2 regions of the Gordonia alkanivorans genome follow, and region 1 is predicted to be linked to the other one. Evidence: riboswitches for the same ligand, from Rfam matches in the RefSeq annotation. Region 1 holds a riboswitch; the other holds the start of a gene.
What was found. Region 1 has a riboswitch for cyclic di-AMP ahead of C5O27_RS12285 (C40 family peptidase). Riboswitches for the same ligand answer to the same signal wherever they lie in the genome.
Positions count from the first base shown of each region.

Region 2: it holds a riboswitch for cyclic di-AMP, as region 1 does, so the genes downstream of both, C5O27_RS21455 (transglycosylase family protein) here and C5O27_RS12285 (C40 family peptidase) in region 1, are expected to answer to the same signal.

Region 1 is NZ_CP027114.1:2,707,870-2,711,265, forward strand. It holds gene C5O27_RS12275 (DEDD exonuclease domain-containing protein) at 1-1,269, opposite strand, end outside; gene C5O27_RS12280 (hypothetical protein) at 1,603-1,833, shown strand; cyclic di-AMP (ydaO/yuaA leader) riboswitch at 1,941-2,171, shown strand; gene C5O27_RS12285 (C40 family peptidase) at 2,189-2,869, shown strand; gene C5O27_RS12290 (C40 family peptidase) at 3,037-3,396, shown strand, end outside.
Region 2 is NZ_CP027114.1:4,724,458-4,727,853, forward strand. It holds gene C5O27_RS21440 (flavin reductase family protein) at 1-157, shown strand, start outside; gene moaA (GTP 3',8-cyclase MoaA) at 171-1,259, shown strand; gene C5O27_RS21450 (MoaD/ThiS family protein) at 1,271-1,519, shown strand; cyclic di-AMP (ydaO/yuaA leader) riboswitch at 1,774-1,973, shown strand; gene C5O27_RS21455 (transglycosylase family protein) at 1,980-2,615, shown strand; gene C5O27_RS21460 (helix-turn-helix domain-containing protein) at 2,726-3,396, opposite strand, start outside.

The DNA of each region.
Region 1 (3,396 bases):
CGGCAGGTAATCCGGGACGGTCTGGGGTTGCGCCGCGGCGGCATGGCATCCCCCGGGCTGACGGACGCCATCGGGAGTGGGGCACCAGTGGTACCCGGTGGCGCCGAGGCGCTTGGTGCACGTGCGCAGTCCGGCGGCCGCGGCGATCACGTCGGCCACCGTCGCCGCGTTGTTGCGGTTGCCCACCGGACCGATGGATTCGTCGGTGGGCGTGCGGCTCACCTTGAGGCGCGGGAAGCGCTCCTCGGTGAGCGTCACCCACCATCCCTTGTGGGGCTGCGTCGAACGCCGGTTGTAGGCCGGCGCGTGGGCAGCGAGCAATCGCAGCTCGCGGACGGCCGCCTCGAGCGCGTGAGAACACTCGACGACGTCGACGCGCTCGGCCAGCAGGACCATCTCGGTGATGCGGCGTCGGGGATCGCTGCCGGAGAAATAGGAACGGACGCGGCGTCGGAGGTCCACCGCGGTGCCGACATAGAGGACCTCGTTCGACGGTCCGCGGAAGAGATAGACGCCCGGCCGCGCGGGCACACGGTCGGCCATCTGACGTTTGGCCCGCAGGCGCGGATCGGTGCGCGGCAGATAGGAGGTGAGTTCCCCGACCGTCGAGATGCCCTGATTCCCGACGCGCTCGAGGAGACGGTGGAAGACCTCGACGGTGGCGCGGGCGTCGTCCAGGGCCCGGTGGGTCGGACGGACCGAGACGTCGAAGAGTTCGGCGAGTGCGCTCAGCTTGACCGTGGGCGCCTCGTCGCGGGGCAGGATGCGACGGGCCATCGTCACGGTGCAGAGGCTGAGGCTGAACGGCCAGTCCAGGTGGAGCCGGAGGGCGTTCTGCCGCAGGAACCCCATGTCGAAGCGCGCGTTGTGGGCGACCAGGATCGCGCCGCGGGCGAACTCGAGGAACGAGGGCAGCACAGATTCGATCCGGGGGGCGTCGGTGACCATCGCCGTCGTGATCCCCGTGAGCGTGACGATCTGCGGAGGGATGGGCCGGCCGGGATCGACGAGGGTGGCGAACTCGCCGATCACCTCGCCGCCGCGGATCTTCACCGCGCCGATCTCGGTGATGCGGTCGCCTGCGGGATTCGAGCCGGTGGTCTCGAGGTCGACGACGACGAGCGTGGTGTCGAACAGAGCGCGATCGCTGAACTCGCTCGACATGGCGTCGCCGCCGGTGGCCTGGTCGGCGGCCTCGAGATCCGCGAAGGTCAGCTGTCCCGAGATCACCTGTCCTGCGGCTGCACCGCCACCATCCCTGCGCGTCACGAGGCGAACATTAGTTCGACGCACCGACACGGCGGATGTGACACCCCGATCGTTCGTTCCGTTTCGGTCCCGGGGCCGCGGCGCGGACGTACGCCGACGTCACCTGTTACTCGTGTGACGCATGTGTCGAACACTGTGCGAGCGAGTTTGTCGGTGGTGGTCCCTAGTCTCCATCTCGAAGTGAGAGATCGACGCCGACGGCGCCGAAATCGCCCGCCGTGACCCGCCCGATCCGGAGTTCAAACGCCTCCGGCGGCCAGATGAGATGGAGATCACACGATGCATGTCGACTGCGCAACCTGCCCGGCCCGCCCCGTCGCCTGTGACGGGTGCATGATGACCGTGCTTTTCGGTGGCCCGAACTGGGACGATGCACCCGTTGAAGGTGGAGCTTCGGTAACGGTGCAGGCCCTCGACGACGATGCGGAACTGGACCTCGCGATCGATGTGTTGCAGTCGGCTGCAATGGTCACCAGTGCCGCTGCACGATCTGCAAGAACCGATAAAACTGCACGTCAGAAGCCATTTCGCGTCATCTCGTCGACCGAACTCCGGGCGGGCTGAGAAGCGGTGGCGAACTGCGTGTCCGGTGCCTAGTGGACACAGCGCCGACGATTTCGTAACCTTTCTGAGACCTTTGCGGAGCGTCCCGCTTCAACAGAAGTGGTCCGCACAAGTCACCGCTCAATCGCCCTCACGGGCGAACCGGGGAACCACTTACTTCGGGCAGCGCGGCCAGGGATGTCGGTACTGACACGACCAGCTGAGACTGTCCCGATCGGGGTGAATCGCGTCAACGCGCAAACGTGTCCTTCTGGGATACGGCTGTGCCGAAAACGCGTAGGGCCACTCTTCCGGCCCGAACCCGACAGCTAACTCGGTCGGCGGTACAGGGAGAAACTGAAGGAGAACTCGCTTCGTGGCCAAACATCGTTTGGAACAGCCCAATCGTGGGAGCACGGTTGCCAAGAAGGCGGTGATCGCTGGATCGATCACGCTCGGTTCGCTCGCTGCCGCGGCCGGCCCTGCTCTTGCAGCCCCGGTCCACACCCCGCTCGGTACCTTCGAGATCCCGGCACTGCCCGGTGAGCAGAAGGCCCCGGAAGCGGCCCCGGCACCCAAGCCCGTCGCGAAGTCGCCGGCTGCCACGGTCGAGATCCCCAACGTCGGCCAGTTCACCATCCCGGGTATCGGTCAGAACCAGATCCCGCAGCAGTTCCGTCCGCATGGTGGCGCCCCCCTCGGGCAGCCTCAGCTGACCGCCGGCCAGAAGGCCGTCAAGGCTGCGGAGAGCAAGATCGGCTCGCCGTACTCGTACGGTTCGGCCGGCCCCAACGCCTTCGACTGTTCGGGTCTCGTCTACTGGTCCTACAAGCAGGCCGGCAAGAACATCCCCCGTGACAGCTACGGCCAGCTCGGTGGCGGGCGCGCGGTCTCCTACAGCGAGGCCAAGCCGGGCGACGTGATGATCTTCAACGGTGGCGGCCATGCCGGCATCTACGTCGGAAACGGACAGTTCGTCCACTCCTCGACCTACGGCACGCCCGTGAAGCGTGACGCGGTCAAGGAATGGCAGCTCACCGGTATCCGGCGGTACTGAGACCAACTGAACAAGAGCATCAGGAGAGGGCGGGTCGCGAGCTTTGTGCGATCCGCCCGATCCAGTCTCGGGGGCCATCGGGGGAACTTAGGGTGGTCCGCGGGGGAGGAACGAAGCGGTAGAGGAGTGACTGGACCGTGCTTTCCGGGGAGGGACTAGTGAACGCGATGCGTCTGCGCGCTCGATCGGGCCCGATGATGCTCGCCTTGTGTCTGCTGGCGGCGATCGTGACCGTCGTCCCGCTGACGACCGGCGGCGTCGGGCAGGCCCAGGCCGCGCCCGCGCGATCGGCGGATCAGCTTCTCGATCGATACAAACAGCTCGGCACCGAGGCCGAGAAGACCACCGAGGCGATGCACAACGCCAAGATCGAGTACGACAAGCAGCGCTCGATCGTTGCGCAGGCCAAGCGGGCCGCGGCCGACGCCCAGCGCAAACTCGACATCAGCCGTGAGCAGCTCGCCTCCTACCAGGCCAGGGTCGACGCCATCGTGCGCGCCAGCTACCAGGGCGCCCGCGTCAGCGGT
Region 2 (3,396 bases), 2.0 Mb from region 1:
GTCGTGCACCATCCACAACGAGATCCAGGCCGGCGACCACACCGTCGTGCTGCTGGAGATCAGCACCCTGCGCGCCGATCCCGGCGTCGAGCCGCTCGTGTTCCACGCCAGCACCTTCCGTGCCCTCGAGGCCCGCAAGAACCCGAACGCCACGTGATCTGCAGGACAGCATGAGCACGGTCGGCCTCGGGATCCCCACGCCACGGCCGTTGACGGCCGGGGCGCCTTCCGACGTGCCCACGCAGGGACCCCTGCGCGACACGTTCGGGCGGGTCGCGAAGGACCTGCGGGTCTCGGTGACCGACCGGTGCAATCTGCGCTGTACCTACTGCATGCCGGCCGAGGGACTCGACTGGATGCCGAACGACGCGGTGCTGAGCGCCGACGAGCTGATCCGTGTGCTGACGGTCGCGGTCCGCGATCTGGGGATCGAACGCATCCGCTTCACCGGCGGGGAGCCCCTGCTTCGCCGCGACCTCGAGCAGGTCATCGGCGCCGTCGCCGCCCTGCCCCGGCGGCCCGAGATCGCGATGACCACCAACGGCCTGGGCCTCACGCGGCGGATCGACGGTCTCGTCACCGCCGGCCTCGACCGCATCAACATCTCCCTCGATACCGTCGACCGCGAACGATTCGCCGAGATCACCCGGCGCGACCGGCTCGACGACGTGCTGGCCGGTCTCGCCGCCGCCACACGCGCGGGCCTCGACCCCGTCAAGGTCAACGCCGTGATCCCCGACCGCGCCGACCTCGACGCCGTCCCCGATCTACTCGCCTACTGCCTGGAACACGGCTACGAGCTGCGGATCATCGAGCAGATGCCGCTCGACGCCGACCACGCCTGGCAACGGACCCGGATGGTGACCGCCGACGAGATCCTCGCGACGCTTCGCACACGGTTCGATCTGCTGCCCGATCCGGCACCGCGCGGCAGCGCCCCGGCGGCCACCTGGATCGTCGACGGCCATCGGACTTCGCGGGGCCCGGCCAAGGTCGGGGTGATCGCCTCGGTCACCCGCCCGTTCTGCGGCGACTGCGACCGCACCCGGCTCACCGCCGACGGATCGCTGCGCAACTGCCTGTTCGCGTCGTCGGAGACCGATCTGCGCGCCGTGCTGCGCACGCTGCCCGACGACGAGATCGACGCCGCCATCGCGGCGCTGTGGCGCACCGACATGTGGCAGAAGGCTCCCGGACACGAGGTGAACGCGGCCGGCTTCGTGCAGCCGACCCGGCCCATGTCCGCCATCGGCGGATAGGCTCTGCCCCGATGAACCTCACCGTCCGCTTCTTCGCCGCGGCTCGCGCCGCCGCCGGCACCGAGGCGCGCGTCGTCGACATCGACCCCGCGACCACCCTCGGCGACCTGGAGTCGACGCTGTCGGCCGGCAACCCCGAACTGGCGAAGGTCCTGAAGCGCTGCTCTTATCTCCGCGACGAAACGACCTTCACCGACCGTTCACAACAGCTCGGCATCTGCTCGACACTCGACGTCCTCCCCCCGTTCGCCGGTGGCTGACACCACAGTCGCCTTGTGACCTTTATCACATCACGGCCCGATAACGAGATGGCCACGGGAGCGCATCCGGCCCGATGAACTGCGGTGACGCCGAATGTTGATCGGGAGACCAGGTTCTGGCGAAAAAATCAGTTGCGTTCAAGCAGGTGAATCGGCCGATCGAACGACGTAATGTACGAAGCGACCTTCCCGAAGGTCACGGTAAGGAAACAGAACATACGTCCCGCCGGCCGCGCCGAGCCTCGCTCCGCCGGAGGGTACGACCGCACGAAATCTAGGAGCGAGGACGGGGGACCCAACCTCATCCCCTGAGACCGGGCACCAAACACGGTGTCCTCGGGGTTAAGTCCCAGGCGCAGAACCATGATTAACAATTCATGGTGACGCACTGGGGCCGAGCAACCTCTCGCTCGAACCCGACAGCTGACTTCGTAGGCGCGTGGAGAGAGGAATTCGATCTATGTCCGGACGTCACCGCAAGCAGACGACCAGCTCGACCACCAAGACCATCACCAAGGTCGCCCTCACCGGCGCCGTCCTCGGTGGCGGAGCCGCCCTCCTGGGCACCGGTACCGCGAACGCCGCAACCGACGCCGAATGGAACAAGGTCGCCCAGTGCGAGTCCGGTGGTAACTGGGCCATCAACACCGGCAACGGCTACCACGGCGGCCTGCAGTTCTCACCGAGCACCTGGAGCGGCCACGGCGGCGGCGAGTTCGCCCCGACCGCCGAGCAGGCCACCCGCGAGGAGCAGATCGTCGTCGCCGAGCGCGTGCTCGCCTCGCAGGGCAAGGGCGCATGGCCCACCTGTGGCGTCGGCCTGTCGGGCCACACCCCGCGCACCGCGCCGAGCGATGTCCCGGCACCGATCGTCAAGAAGCTCCAGGACGGCAACGGCAGCTTCAGCCTCGTCAAGGCTCCTGAGGCCAAGAACACCGACGACGTCGCCAAGCAGGTCACCTCGGTTCTCACCGACGCCGGTGTGAGCCCCGAGGTCAAGAACCTCTGGAACGCCGCCAAGAACAGTGGTGTCTCGCTGAGCCCCGATCAGATCAAGCTGTTCAACGACAACAAGCACCTGCTGCCCAACCCCTGACGAGTAGCAGCCCTACCTGTAGCAGCTCGGACACAATCCGCGGCGCACAGAGGGACCAAGACGAAGGGCCCCGCACGATGACTGATCCGTGCGGGGCCCTTTTCCAATTCTCAGGTGTTTTCCGACAGCCCAACGGCGTCGGAACCCAGAACCTGCAGTAGAGCGAGTGCCTCGGCGTCTGCCGAACCCGCCGGCGCACTGTAGAGAACCAGATGCTGGTCCCGTTCGGCGAGCTCCAGCGAATCGCAGTCGACCGTGATCTTCCCGACGACCGGATGCTGCAGACTCTTCCGGAGCGTCGGCGCGGCCGCGACGTCGTGTTGGTCCCACAGCCGCGCGAACTGTTCGCTGCCCGCCCGGAGGTCCTCGACGAGACCGACGACCGCCGGGTCCGACGGATAGCGGGTCGACGCGAGCCGCAACCTGGCGACGACGTGATGCCGGAACTCCGCGCCGTCGGAGATGCCGTACAGCACTGCCGATGCGCCGTCCCCGAGGAACGCGCGACGCGCGAGATTCCGTCCGTCCGGGCCGAGTTCGGCGAAATCCTCCATGAGCGCGGCGGCCAGGTCGTTCCACGCGAGAACCTCGAAGATCGCCGACATCACGAATCCCGCGGTCTGCGGCATGCGGTCCAGCAGTGCGACGATGCTCGGACGCACATCACGCCGGTGGAGGGCGGTCCGGGGTGGGGCTGTCCCGGCGAGCATGTGCAGGTGATCGGACTCCTCATCGGTGAGCAGCAGCGCACCGGCGATGCCGACGAGTACCTTCGCCGACG